Linked DNA regions of Candidatus Finniella inopinata. Each later gene encodes a partner of the first gene's protein in a complex. Links are inferred from orthologs where the notes say so. Each region holds a gene or a part of one and is shown in the gene's direction. Other genes may lie near its edges.

The links.
Region 2: the proteins of EQU50_RS04500 (region 1) and EQU50_RS07460 are in contact, whole or in part, in a crystal structure (PDB 6CVL), measured with the Escherichia coli proteins. The link is inferred for Candidatus Finniella inopinata from one-to-one orthologs.

Annotation. Positions count from the first base shown.
Region 1 is NZ_SCFB01000005.1:192,185-200,418, reverse strand. Bases 4,954-7,943 are described here. They hold EQU50_RS04500 (methionine ABC transporter permease), read left to right. Parts: upstream 4,954-6,122; coding sequence 6,123-6,764; downstream 6,765-7,943. Other genes in these bases: EQU50_RS04495 (MFS transporter), read right to left, coding at 6,774-7,943; EQU50_RS04505 (methionine ABC transporter ATP-binding protein), read left to right, coding at 5,044-6,129. In the rest of the region: rpmH (50S ribosomal protein L34), read right to left, coding at 1-70; lepA (translation elongation factor 4), read left to right, coding at 284-2,092; EQU50_RS04520 (efflux RND transporter periplasmic adaptor subunit), read right to left, coding at 2,119-3,078; EQU50_RS04515 (ABC transporter ATP-binding protein), read right to left, coding at 3,082-3,774; EQU50_RS04510 (FtsX-like permease family protein), read right to left, coding at 3,784-4,938; more of EQU50_RS04495, read right to left, coding at 7,944-8,102. UniProt on the Escherichia coli protein: Part of the binding-protein-dependent transport system for D-methionine and the toxic methionine analog alpha-methyl-methionine.
Region 2 is NZ_SCFB01000015.1:39,791-45,499, reverse strand. Bases 2,757-5,687 are described here. They hold EQU50_RS07460 (MetQ/NlpA family ABC transporter substrate-binding protein), read left to right. Parts: upstream 2,757-3,779; coding sequence 3,780-4,595; downstream 4,596-5,687. Other genes in these bases: ltrA (group II intron reverse transcriptase/maturase), read right to left, coding at 4,757-5,687; EQU50_RS07465 (tetratricopeptide repeat protein), read left to right, coding at 3,073-3,783; EQU50_RS07470 (amino acid ABC transporter ATP-binding protein), read left to right, coding at 2,757-3,060. Also shown: EQU50_RS07490 (protein-L-isoaspartate O-methyltransferase family protein), read right to left, coding at 1-717; EQU50_RS07480 (substrate-binding periplasmic protein), read left to right, coding at 864-1,673; EQU50_RS07475 (amino acid ABC transporter permease), read left to right, coding at 1,701-2,354; more of EQU50_RS07470, read left to right, coding at 2,347-2,756; more of ltrA, read right to left, coding at 5,688-5,709. UniProt on the Escherichia coli protein: This protein is a component of a D-methionine permease, a binding protein-dependent, ATP-driven transport system.

The DNA of each region.
Region 1 (8,234 bases):
TCGCCATACGCGCACGAAAGCCGTGGCGGCGTTTTCTTACCAATTGACTGGGTTGGTATGTTCTTTTCACGTTATTATCCTTTAGTTAAGGTCTTCTGATAATTTTCCAAACCCTACCATAGCTTCAGGCATATTCGCAAATAAAAATGCTGTGATGGATTTTTAGTTGCATCCCTTTGTTTTTTTGTTAGCAGGGCAAAAGCGACGGGAATAACTATCACCCGAAAACTTTTCGTTGTATAAATTAGTCTGAATTTTCAACAACAGGCCTCAGAACATCTTTATGAAGAACATCCGTAACTTTTCCATCATCGCCCACATTGACCATGGCAAATCCACATTAGCGGATCGCTTAATCGAAGCCTGTGGGGCTATTGAATCACGCGATATGAAGCAGCAGATGCTGGATTCGATGGATATTGAACGCGAACGGGGCATCACTATCAAGGCGCAAACGGTTCGACTTCGATACAAGGCCAAAGACGGCGAGACGTACATTCTGAACCTGATGGACACACCAGGCCACGTGGATTTTGCCTACGAAGTCAGCAGGTCCTTGGCCGCGTGCGAAGGATCGTTGTTGGTGGTGGACGCCAGCCAAGGGGTGGAGGCGCAAACGCTGGCCAACGTATACCAGGCTATTGAAGCTAACCATGAAATTGTGCCCATCCTGAATAAAATTGATCTCCCGGCCGCAGAACCTGACCGTGTTAAGGCGCAAATCGAGGAAGTGATCGGGATTGATGCCCAAAATGCCGTTCCTATCTCTGCCAAAACAGGTATTGGAATTGGCGACGTATTAGAGGCGATCGTGACCCGTTTACCCCCACCCACCAGTGAATTTGGCGATCAAGCCGCCAGCGCCCCTTTAAAGGCGATGTTGGTGGACAGCTGGTACGATGCCTATCTGGGCGTGATGATTTTGGTACGCGTGGTCGAGGGGACATTAAAGGCGGGCATGAAGATCCGCATGGTCAACACCGTCGCGACGTATGAAGTGGATCGGGTGGGATATTTCACCCCCAAGAAGGAAATTGTCGACCAGCTATCACCCGGTGAAATTGGCTTTATCACGGCCAGCATTAAACATGTGGCCGATTGTAAAGTTGGTGACACGATTACCGAGGAAAAACGCCAAACAGCTAAGCCATTTCCTGGATTCAAACCATCTGTGCCTGTGGTTTTTTGTGGGTTGTTCCCAAGCGATGCGGCGGAGTTTGAACATTTGCGGGAAAGTCTTGCGAAACTCCATTTGAATGATGCCAGTTTCCATTTTGAGCCCGAAAGTTCTGCGGCCTTAGGGTATGGCTTTCGATGTGGATTCCTTGGGTTGCTGCATTTGGAAATTGTCCAAGAACGCCTGGAACGCGAATTTAACCTGGACTTAATCACAACAGCACCCAGCGTTGTCTATAAAGTTCATTTAAACAACGGCAATGTTGTGGAGTTGCATAATCCAAGCGACATGCCCGATGTGGTGAAAATAGACTTCATCGAGGAGCCCTGGATTCGGGCCACCATTTTGGTTCCTGATGAGTATTTGGGGTCGATTTTGACGCTTTGTACCGATCGGCGGGGTGAACAAATTGATTTAACGTACGCTGGCAGCCGCGCCATGGTCGTTTACAGGCTTCCCTTAAACGAAGTCGTGTTTGATTTTTATGACCGCCTAAAATCAATCAGCCGCGGCTACGCATCGTTTGATTATCAGTTGGACAGCTATCGAGAGGGCGATTTGTCAAAGGTCAATATTTTGGTGAATGCGGAACCCGTTGATGCCCTGGCGATTATGGTTCACCGAAGCCAAGCTGAAACACGAGGCCGTTCATTATGTATGCGCTTGAAAGAACTAATCCCCCAACAATTGTTCAAGATTGCCATTCAAGCCGCCATCGGTGGCAAAGTCGTGGCGCGCGAAACCATATCGGCCCTGCGCAAGGATGTTTTGGCCAAATGTTACGGGGGCGACATCAGCCGTAAACGTAAATTATTGGATAAGCAAAAAGCCGGTAAAAAGCGAATGAGGCAGTTTGGGAATGTAGAAATTCCTCAAAGTGCCTTCATTGCGGCGTTGAAAATGGGTGATGATTAAAATCAACTTAAAGTCCCCACAATTGACTACTCTTGCTGAGCTTCAATAAAAACATCAACTTGTTGACCAATCAGCAAACTGGGAAAATCGCCTTCAATTTTATAAATGATTTCTACGATCCGGGTGTCGATCAGCTCACGGCTATCACCACTGAGGTTTTGTTTCGGCTGGGCATACGGCTCAAGTCTTATAAATGTTAGGGGAAAAGTCGTCGCTTGGTTGCTTCTTAAAACAGCAATCACTTTAGCTTTAGGATCTAAACGCCAGGTATCATTTTCATCAATCTGCACCCGCACATGCAAGGGATATGGGTTGCCAATTGTTAAGGGTGATAAGGTTTGGGTTGTCTGATTAATATACTCGCCAGGCCGTATCCGAACTTTTAGGACCAACCCATCAATTGGGGATTTTACTGTCAGTTTTTCAAGGCTAATGCGTGACAGCGAAACTTTCTCTTGGGCGCTTTGAAGCTTAGCATCCTCCAAATTCAATTGAGCCTGCGTTCTTTGAACAGAAAATTCCCTTTTCTTAAGTTCTTCCAGGCTTACCACACCGGTCCTTAGGTTTTTGGCGCGGCCATACTGATCATTAGCTTCCGCAAAATCAGCCTTAGCAACATCCACGCTGTATTTGGCGCTTTCTAAATCTTTTTGATCTAAAGCCAACTGTGTTGTTTCCGTTCGCTGATCCAAACAAAACAAAAAGTCACCTTTCTTAACCCGATCCCCTTCCTTCACCATGACTTGGTCGACTACTCCTGGAACAAATGATCCTATATTAATGTTTTGGGTGTTGGCTTCTATTAGCCCTTTTGCGGCAATATTGTGCGTGAAGGGGGATGAAGGTGGAATCGTTAATTGATTGGGAGGCATCACAGCGGGGCGGCCCAGGGTAAAGGTATATACAATGGCCCCAATCAACCCAAGTAGGCCAAAAACTGCAATTAGGTTGGTTCTAAAAAACATTATCAGTTCTTTAACGTTCATTCTTCAAGCTCCATTGTGGGTTATGTCCGTTATCATCCCATCATCCATATGGGCTATGCGATCTGCATATTGGTAAATACGTGCATCGTGGGTGACAACCACACACGTAGTTTTCATGTCTTTATTAATGGAACGCATCAGTTCTAAAATTTTAACGCCTGTGGAGTGATCAAGCGAGCTTGTCGGTTCATCACAAATAAGAATTGATGGGTTATGAACCAACGCACGGGCAATGGCGATTCTTTGTTGTTGTCCTCCAGACAGCTGGTTTGGCGCACTGTCCAACCGATCGCCCAATCCAACTTTTTCAACCATCTGGGCGGCCTGTTTAATTGCGTCGTGACGTTCAATGCGATTAATAATCAAAGGGATGGCAACGTTTTCTACAACACTTAAAGTAGGAATTAAGTTAAATGATTGAAAGATGAAGCCAACATTTTTGGCCCTAAAATCCAACAGCTCATTATGGGTCATTTGGTTGTAACATTGGCCTTGCACTGTACAATTTCCCGCGTCTTGGTGCAAAATCCCTGCCATTATAGAAATCAATGTGGTTTTTCCACAGCCTGATGGGCCAACCAACATAAGGAATTCGCCCTTAATAACATCCAGTTCAATCCCCCTTAAGGCAAGGGTTTCAACCTCTTTTGTTTTAAATGATTTTGTAATGTTTGAACAAGTGATCGCTGATGTCATTTCGTTATATCATCCCCGAAATACGACAGCTGGATCAACGTTTATAACCCGACGAATACCCGCCATGGCCGCAATTGCAATAATCACCATGACTCCCCCACCAGAGTATAATAATAAGATTGGTGGCATACGGAATGCCAATACAGAATCATGAAACTTTAACCCAAACAACGTCGCCAGCCCAACCCCGATCCCATAGCCTATAAAACCCACGACTAAAGCTTGTAATATGACCATTTTGGCTAATAAAAGGCTACGAAGGCCCATAGCCTTTAGAGCAGCGTAGTGCTTTACATTTTCTTGAACAAAACTAAAAAAAGTTTGCCCAGCGATGGCTGCCCCCACAATAAATCCTAACAATACTGAGATACCAAAGTTAATGGGAATGCCTGTGTTTTTCATCCAATAACCCAAGTTTACGTCTTTAAAATCATCTGCTGAATAGGCTTTAAGGCCCGTCTTAGCCTCAATCTTTTGGCAAATATGCCGAAGGTTTTGCCCCTCTTTGGCTTTTACCAAAACATACGTCAATTGCCGTCTGCCAGGTGCACTGTAAGATAAAGCCTGACTATATGTTGTGTAAACCTGAGGTTGCAGCACAAAGTTACGTGTTGCCTTTATGAATCCAACCACGACTGCTCGCTTGTCATTAATTTCAAGGGTATCACCAACTTCCAAAGGGCGAGTCACACCTGGTGAAACATTAATCCGCAAGCGGTTTTGGGCCGCCTCGAAATCAACAAAAATTGCATCAGCCCGTTTAAAATCAGAAAGTTTCCCTTTTAAAATGCGAAAAGGGGCACCCACTAATGTGCTATCATCCAGTCCTGTCATATCAATAGTTTTCGATAGTCCATCTGGCATTTTTGCAGACATCAAACTTTTATATAAAGGTGTTGCCCAAGCAACGCCGCTTACTCCACGAATTTTATTGAGTTCCACGTCCCGAACGGGTTTGTGTTCTTCAACATATTGAACCCCCGGGTCCATCACCCAAATATCGGGTAAAGAAACATCTTGGATAAAGCTGTATGTTCGCGATAATAACCCAACCAAGATGGCTGGTTGTTGGGTCATGATAAGGGCGGCGAAAGAAACACCAACCACCATGGCTATATATTTGCCCCGATCGCCGAATAACATTTTTAACGCTATGTAGTACATAATTCCCCCGCACAAGACTAATTATAGTCACACATAAACCTTTCAAACAACAGAAATGGGAGAAATATCAGACAGAAAAACCGCAAAATAATTTCAAATGGGTGTATGTTAGGAATACTAAACCCCCTTAACTGCATTGACTTTATGGTGCCGTCGGAACCGTTATTAATTATTGAATCCTTATGCAAAAGCTTTCCAAAGTCCAAAGGGGCGGAACGTATCTTAAATGATATCAACATGACCCTTTATAAGGGCAGCATCGTTGGAATTATTGGCCGAAGTGGTGCGGGAAAAAGTACGCTTTTAAGGTGCCTGAATGGCCTTGAGAAACCTGATACGGGTCGCATTATCTTTGGTGATGACGATCTATGCCAATTGAACCAGGCTGATCTGCGCAAGCGTCGGCAGAAAATTGGCGTTGTTTTTCAAACGTATAACCTGCTGCAATCAAAAACTGTTTTTGACAATATTGCGCTGCCTTTGACTCTTGCCGAAATGAAAACGACGGAACGCGTTAAGGCGGTGGCCGATTTGGTGGGGCTGTCCCATAAATTATCATCTTACCCCCATGAATTAAGCGGTGGGCAATGTCAACGGGTGGGAATCGCCCGGGCTTTGGCCATCGAGACAGAGGTGCTGCTGTGTGACGAATTCACGTCAGCCCTGGACCCTGAAACGACCATGGATATTTTGAATCTACTTTTAAGTCTGCGCCAGAAATTGGGAGTCACAGTCGTTTTGGTAACCCACGACATGAATGTCATTAAGCATTGTGCTGATTTTGTGTATGTTCTGGACGGCGGCCAGGTGGTTGAACAAGGGGCAACCCTTGACATTTTAACCAAGGCCCAGCATCCCGTGACCCAGTCGCTGCTGCATGATTTTTTAAAAGATCAGCTGCCAAGTTTTATCCAAGAGAAACTGCACCCATCACCCCATGATAACGATGACGTGGTTTTAAAGCTGATGTTCCATGATCGCACCTCGACCAAGCCGTTAATCTCAACCTTGGTTCATGAATGGCACGTGCCGGTGAACATTATTGGTGGCAACTTGCACCACAGTGGCGATTACACGTTTGGCCATTTGATGGTTTCAATAAAACATGATTCAAAAACAGTAACGTCCATAACAAAGTATTTAACGGAAAATGGCGTTTCTGTGGAATTTTTGGGGTATTTGCAATGGTAACTCTTCTTGCTTACAGCTTATTTGAAACGCTTTTGATGGTGGCCACCTCTTTGACAGTGGGTGTGGTAGGGGGATATTATTTAGGGACCCTGTTATACCGCATTGGTGACCAAGGGCTTCAGCCAAAACCACGCTTATACAGGGCGTTAAGTTTTGGGGTGAACTCTGTCAGGTCCGTCCCTTATATCATTTTGATTGTTTTATTGATCCCCTTTACCCGGTTATTAGTAGGCAGTTCCATTGGGACGCTGGCGGCAATTGTGCCCTTATCGTTGGCAGCAATTTTGCTTATCGCCCGTGCAACGGAAGATACTTTTAAGATTATTCCTAAGGGCTTGATCGAGATGGGACTATCTCTCGGCGCTTCTCGTCACCAAATTGTCGCGAAAATCATCTTCCCCGAGGCCCTGCCATCCCTGATTGATCAGATCAGCAGTATCACCATTACGCTGATTGGCTTTTCAGCTATGGCAGGCACCGTGGGCGGGGGCGGCCTTGGTGATTTGGCCATACGGTATGGGTATCAACGATACGATATTGCATTTATGGTCATCATCGTATTCGTTCTTTTGGCTTTGGTCCAAATCGTCCAGTTGATCGGCAACCGTTGTGCCCGGCATTATCGGTACAAATAGAAGCTCTCCTTAGGCTGCTTCGATGTATCCCCCGCCTAGGTCAGGGTTGGAGGATTTATTGGGTCGCAGACCTTCTAGTTTTTCAAAGTGATTCAAAGCCCAGAAAAAAGCCCCTATTATTGGTAAGCCAATAAACCAAATTCCGTAATATCCAAACCATTCTGTTAGATAAACAAGACCAAACGCAGAAATGATATGCATTATGGCGCGCGAAGACGCATAAGCAAATGTTGTACTCATAAATCTTCTAGACGTTGGGAAACTCTTAAAAAAAATAGCATCCCCGGGTGTTCCGCCTATCGGACATAGGAATATAAGCGCCTGAATAATAAAGATATGCCACGCAGAGGTTGAATACATAATACAGGCTGGCAACGCCAGAATAAAAAAAACAGCGCAAATAGCTTTAAATCTTAATATTTTTAAAGGATGAAATTTTGTAACAAAATAAAGAAGGAATACCGTAAACAAAAGTTCAGAAATGGTAACAAGAAAATTATGAAAAATAATATTAGCTGAAGAGAGCCCAAGAGTTTTCAGTAAAGGATTGAAATAAATATAAGCCAGATAAAAAACCATGGGGCACGTGCATTCTATAAAAAAGTAGGCTATAAGATTTTTTTTTGATATTTTTTCAGGCGCCGTTTTTTTTCGATTTTCGTGCTTATAATCATTTTCCTCGTTCTGTTTTTTCCTTCTTTTCATTTCTAAAAATTCAGGGGTTTCTCGTAATCTGGTGCGAGCGAGAGTTCCGACAACAGCAACACACGCACCAATCCAAAAAGCAACCCGCCAATTAAAATCAAAGTGAGTCACAAGCGAAGCAATACCAACAGCCGTCATTCCGCCCAAGGCAAGAGAAAAAACGATCAAGGTAACAGCAAAATATTGAGTTGGCGGCTTCGTAATTTCGGTTATATAGATTTGCGCCCCCATGACTTCGCCCATCGATGACAGACCTTGGGCAATTCTACAAATTGTTATAATCCAGGCTGCCGAAATCCCAATTTCCGCATACGTTGGCAAGTTGGCCATCACAATACAAGAAAGCGCCATCATCATGGTTGTCATAATCACTGTTGATTTACGACCGATGTTATCTCCAATCAAGCCAAACAATATGGCTCCAAATGGTCTTAGGATAAACGTTGAACAAAAAGCAAAGGCTGAAACAACTGCGGTCGTATGCGGGTCAGCTTCAGGGAAGAAGAGTTCATTGAGAAGGACAGCCATATGGACATATAGCATAAGGTCAAAGTATTCAAGGAAAGTGCCAATCTGCAAAAGCCCGATCGACTCCTTTTGTTGCCTGCTTAGGCCTTTAAAAACACGAATCATAGTAAATTAACTCCGTGGGCCTATTTACCTAAGCTTCTAACACCAATACACACTTTGTGTATATGATTTTTTTGGTTCAGTCACAAATTTTGAAAATATATTCCATTTGAATATTTTTGCGGGATTCCTATC
Region 2 (5,709 bases), on another replicon or contig:
ACAAAACGAAGGTTTATCGGTGAATTCTTGATTCAAAGGTGCCCAGGCGTCAAATAAAATCGATGCTGGCCCTGTATGAGGGACCAGCATTCCATAACACAAACACAATTCGTTTGTAGTTGATGGGTGTTTTGACTGCAAAGCCAATAAAAATCCACTGGGTCTAAGCCGAACGATCAAGAATTGCGGGATAGTTTGAACCGCTCCCCCATCAATAAAAATTATATCGAAAAGCTGCTCGTCCAAAAGCTCATTGATCAAATGCGAGGGAGAAGATTCTACGATAACCCTTGTGTAGGATTGCAGGTTTTCTCTGGCCTGATCTGCCAAGTCATTGTTCGTTTCAACCATAAGACAATCAGCTTCCATTTGACCAAACAAGGCAGCGCTGTAACCTGTCCCTCCAGATAAAATTAACACCTTCTTATGGGCAATCATTTCCAGGTCCGCGTGGACAAGCAATTTACTAAGCAAAAGGGGGGACAGCAAGAAACGTTGATGGGGTCCTTTCTCTGTTAAAGGGATATGATCATCGTGATAACAGCATTCCTGGTGAGACGGTGGCACAAAGAGGGGCCTCGGTACTTTTGCAAAAGCATGCTTTAAGGGTTTGGGCAAAATAATATGGGGACGCAGTTGACCCCAAATCATTTTTTCCGGTGCAGTGTTTGAAGATTCAAAGCGATTTTTTTGTTCGGGTGCCGAGAAAACGGGCAAAATTTACCTTTAAAACCAACAAGAGACTTGACCAACAGTTTATATCTTTATACCGTCAAAATGAAGTTCTAAAAATCGAGCTTCTAGGGACGCCCCTAGAAAATCTGGCCGGGTGGCAGAGTGGTCATGCAGAGGATTGCAAATCCTTGTACGTCGGTTCGACTCCGGTCCCGGCCTCCAGACGATTTAGAATTCTTAATTTTATTGAGGTTCCCTTTACCATGAAGCGTATTTTGTGTCTGTTTTTATGCGGTTTTCTTTTGACTGCTTGTGGAGAAGAAAAACCTGCTAGTCAGCTTGTGGTGGGAACATCAGCAGACTATCCTCCGTTTGAATTTTATCAAGATGGTCAAATTGTTGGGTTAGAAGTGGACTTGATTCGCGAAATTGCAAAAGAACTTGATAAGGAATGTGTTTTTAAGGATTTGCCTTTTGAAAGTTTAATTGGTGCTTTGCAAACAAAAAACATTGACCTTGCTATTTCCAATATAACGGCCACACCAGAACGATTGGAAAAATCTGACTTTAGTATTCCTTATTACCGTTCTTACGCCGTTATGATTGCGGCCAAAGATTCGGCCATAAATTCAGTGGCTGATTTGACTGGGAAAACGATTGGTGTTCAATCAGGAACGATCTATGAAGCAACAGTTAAAAAAGACTGGGCTTTAAAAACAAAGGATCTGAAAGTGATGTCTTTGGCGAAGGTGCCAGATTTACTTCAAGCCTTTAAGGCAGGACGCATCGATGTCCTTGTTATGGGAATTAGCGAGGCGGATAGAATCGTCAAAACGGTCTTAGATTTAAAAATTATTCCTCTTAAAGAAACAGAAGTCGTATTTGTCATCGCTTTCCCTAAAGGGTCGCCTTTAGTAGAGCCCGTTAATAAAATATTGAAAAAGTGGACGGATAACGGAATATTGAAAAAATGGCAAGATAAATCCTTGTCAGAATAGCGTTACTGAGAATGTTTGATAAATTCTATGTTGCATTTTGAGACTATTTACACCTCTTTTCCTTATATAGCCGGTGGCATAACCGTTACCTTGAAGTTTGCGGTTGTTTCGCTATTATGTGGGTTGCCTTTAGGTGTTATTTTGGCGATTGGGAAACTTTCTAATATATTGGTTCTTGAAAAATTATCAGCCGCCTATACAGCTGTTTTTCGGGGAACCCCTTTGTTGGTACAGTTGGGGATTATATTTCATGCAATGCCTCAGGTGATTGGATGCTCCATTTCGGCGTTTCAAGCTGGTATTTTGGCCTTTTCCTTAAACTCAGCCGCCTACAGTTCTGAAATTATTCGCGCAGGCATTCAAGGTATTGATCCCGGCCAATGGGATGCGGCAAAAGTTTTAGGCATTTCAACTTTGCAGACCTGGATCAAAGTCATTCTCCCCCAAGCTGTTCGCAATATTCTGCCGGCCCTTGTGAATGAAATGGTTAACTTGCTAAAAGAGTCGGCTCTTGTTGCCACCATCGGTGAAGCTGATTTATTAAAACGAGCACAAAATGTTGCGGGTGAAAAATTCTCATATTTTGAACCCCTTATGATCGCAGCAAGTTGTTATTTTGTCATGGTGATGATCATCAGTTTTATGGCCAACAGACTAGAAAAGCGTTGGGCCCATGCTTAAGTGTTGCAATCTTATCAAAACCTCGGGCGAGCTTACGGTTTTAAATAACTTAAGTTTTTCCTCGAAACTAGGCAAAATCACGGCGGTTATTGGCCCCTCTGGCAGTGGCAAGACCACGTTGTTGCGGTGTTTGGCTCAACTGGATAAACCCGATTCTGGCAGCGTTGACTTCGCTGGGCGGGATTTATCTCATTTGGCTGCAGGAGAAATTGGTTTTGTTTTTCAAGCTTTTCATTTGTTTCCCCACATAACTGTCTTAGAAAATTTGACGCTGGCCCCTTTAAGCCAGGGATTTGATCGCGCTGGGGTCGAGCAACAAGCGTATGCCTTGTTGCAACAGTTTGGTTTGCAAACAAAGGATAAGGCCTATCCGGTTAACCTTTCAGGAGGGCAGAAACAGCGTGTTGCTATTGCCCGGGCCCTGATGAAAGATCCGGCCATTATGTTGTTTGATGAACCAACAAGTGCGCTTGATCCCGAAATGGTGAAAGATGTGGGTGACATTATTTTGTCGGTGAGGAATCCAAAACGCGTTATCGTCCTGGTTACCCACGAAATGCGGTTGGCCCAGGCAGTGGCGGATCATATTTTATTCTTGGATCACGGGGTCATACTGGATGATTTGCCAGCCAGCCAATTTTTCGCTAAAGATGGTGGTGATTTACTATCAAAACGCGCCCAAAAATTCTTATCGAACTTAACTTAAAGGATAAAAAATATGCATTGTTTCCTTGCTTTTGTGGCTTTTTTTGCCAGTTCGTCGGTCTTGTATGCGACCGAGCAATCGGCCCCTTTACCGACCTCAACGGAAATAAATGCTGATGGCGGGCCCCAATTGCCAGAAGATATCGAACGTCATAATGTATTGCTTGAAAAATTACATGAATTGAATGAACGCGTCAAAATTCTGGAGTCGGCTTTAAGGAATGCAACACCTGCTGCCATCTCTTCGACCTTAGAGGGGGCTCGAACTCAGGCTGAAGCTGATGCCACCAAAAAGGCTTCTGAGAATGCACCCACCCTAATTAACTCGCCTGCAACAGCCCAATATAATCAGGCATCTGGTTTGTTAAACAAAGGCGAATTTGGTAAAGCAAAAGAAGCGTTCTTATGTATTACAAGGGAGTACCCTGAAGATATTTATGCCTATAAAGCTTGGTTGCACATTGGCGATATTAACCTGAAGATGAAAAATTTTGGCGACGCTGAGGAGGCTTTCTCTCAGGCGTTGACAGGTAAATTAGAAACCCCTTTGATGATCGATGCAAGGCTAGGCTTGGCTGAAGCTAAGATGAAGAAAGAAGACATGAAGGGTTGTTGTGAACAGTTGGCTATTCTTCAAAAAGAACAATTAAGTAATGAGCAAAAAAAGCGTCTTGAAACAACCTTAAAGAATGCTTCTTGTCAATCAGCAGGGAAACCAAAATGACAAAGAAGTTTTGGTTTATATTTCTTGGATTGTTAGTTATTGGAGTGGGGATTTTTGGGGTTTTAAGAAAGCCTGCCCGGACCTCTCTTTCCCCTGAGCAACCATTAAAAGTGGGCGTTACGGCGGGGCCCCATGCACGTATTATGGAACACGTGAAAAGTGAAGCGAAAAAGCAAGGCCTAGACATCGAAATTATTGAATTTAATGACTTTATGTTGCCGAATGAAGCTTTGAACCAAGGTGAGATTGATGTTAACTGTTACCAACATCAGCCCTTTCTTGATGAACAAGTCAAAGCCCGTGGGTATAAAATTCACAGTATCGCTAAGACGGTTCTTATGCCTATGGGACTTTATTCTCAATCTGTGAAATCTGCTAAAGATCTGCCAGAGGGTTCTGTTATTGGAATCCCAAACGACCCCACCAATGCTGGGCGTGCGCTGCAGTTTTTAGAACAGATTGGATTAATCCGCTTGAATTCAGTTAAAAACCCAACGGTTCTGGATATTATGGCGAACCCCAAGCAGCTTAAGATTAAGGAACTTGACGCGCCTACCCTGGCGATGACATTGCCTGACGTAACTGCTGCAGTTATTAATACCGATTGGGTTGTCTCGGCTAGATTAGACCCGAAAAGCTCCTTAGCAATAGAGTCCCCCGATACGCCTTACACCAATGTTCTTACTGTTCGAATTGGACAAGAAAAAGACAGCCGCATTCAAAAACTTGTCGCTATTTATCAAAGCGATGAAACGAAAAGCTTTATCATAAAAACATTTCAAGGCGTCGTTATCCCCGGATGGGGTTGGTAGGATAGTTTATGCATACAACTTTTGAGATTGCTGTAACACCTTAACCAATTTTTAACGTCCCTCATGATAGCCTGGTTGTGGTTGGAGATCGAGTAGGAGGGGCCTCACGACCCCGTCCTCTCACACCACCGTACGTGCGATGTCGCATACGGCGGTTTCAGTTAAGCTTTTACCACAGCTTTCATGGATCTTAGATTTATAAGCCCTATTTCTTTGAACCAATTGTTATCCATAGCATGATGAACCGGGATACTCAGAGATAACCGCCACCATCCTTTCCCCGATTTTGCTACAGGCCATGCACTGCAAGCAGGCACACCCAAGCTCATGAGGAATTTAGCGATGGACAAGGGTCTCTTTCGCTGTTTAAGTCGATAACACCGTACTTTGTGATGTATCCACCCATCCAAGCTTTTCCTCTGTGAAGGCCATTCTGTTAGTCGAAAATAGTTTCCCCATCCTCTTAGGGCTTGATTTAGGTCAGATACTACTGTTTCTAAGCTAACCCCCCTATTTCGACGGGTAATCCACCGCACCTTGTCTTGAATACGACTCAAACTGTGCTCGGCAACTATAACCTTCCCTTCCTTCAGAAGTCGATACCCAAGAAACTGGCGCTCTTCAACAGAAGCACAAGCACTCTTGGTTTCGTTAACCTTCAGCTTCAGACGTTTTGCAAGAAAATCTTTCACCGATTGCAACACACGTTCCCCCGCTCGCAAACTCTTGACGTAAATATTACAGTCATCTGCGTATCGGCAAAATTTGTGTCCTCGGTGCTCTAACTCCTTGTCCAGCTCATCTAGCACAAGATTTGACATTAATGGTGAGAGAGGTCCCCCTTGGGCCAGCCCTTCTATCCGTTCAATGCAAATCCCCTGTCTCAGCATCTCCGCCTCTAAGAAGCGTCGGATGATCTTTAACAGTCTTTTGTCACCTACCCGCTTTGAAAGCCTAAACATGAGCTTATCGTGGTTAACCCGGTCGAAAAATTTTTCAACGTCAATATCAACCACGATGTCATATCCTGCCTGTACGTACTCTCGCGCCTTTAACAGCGCTTGATGCGCACTTCGGCCAGGTCTAAATCCGTAGCTTGACCCTGAAAATGTTG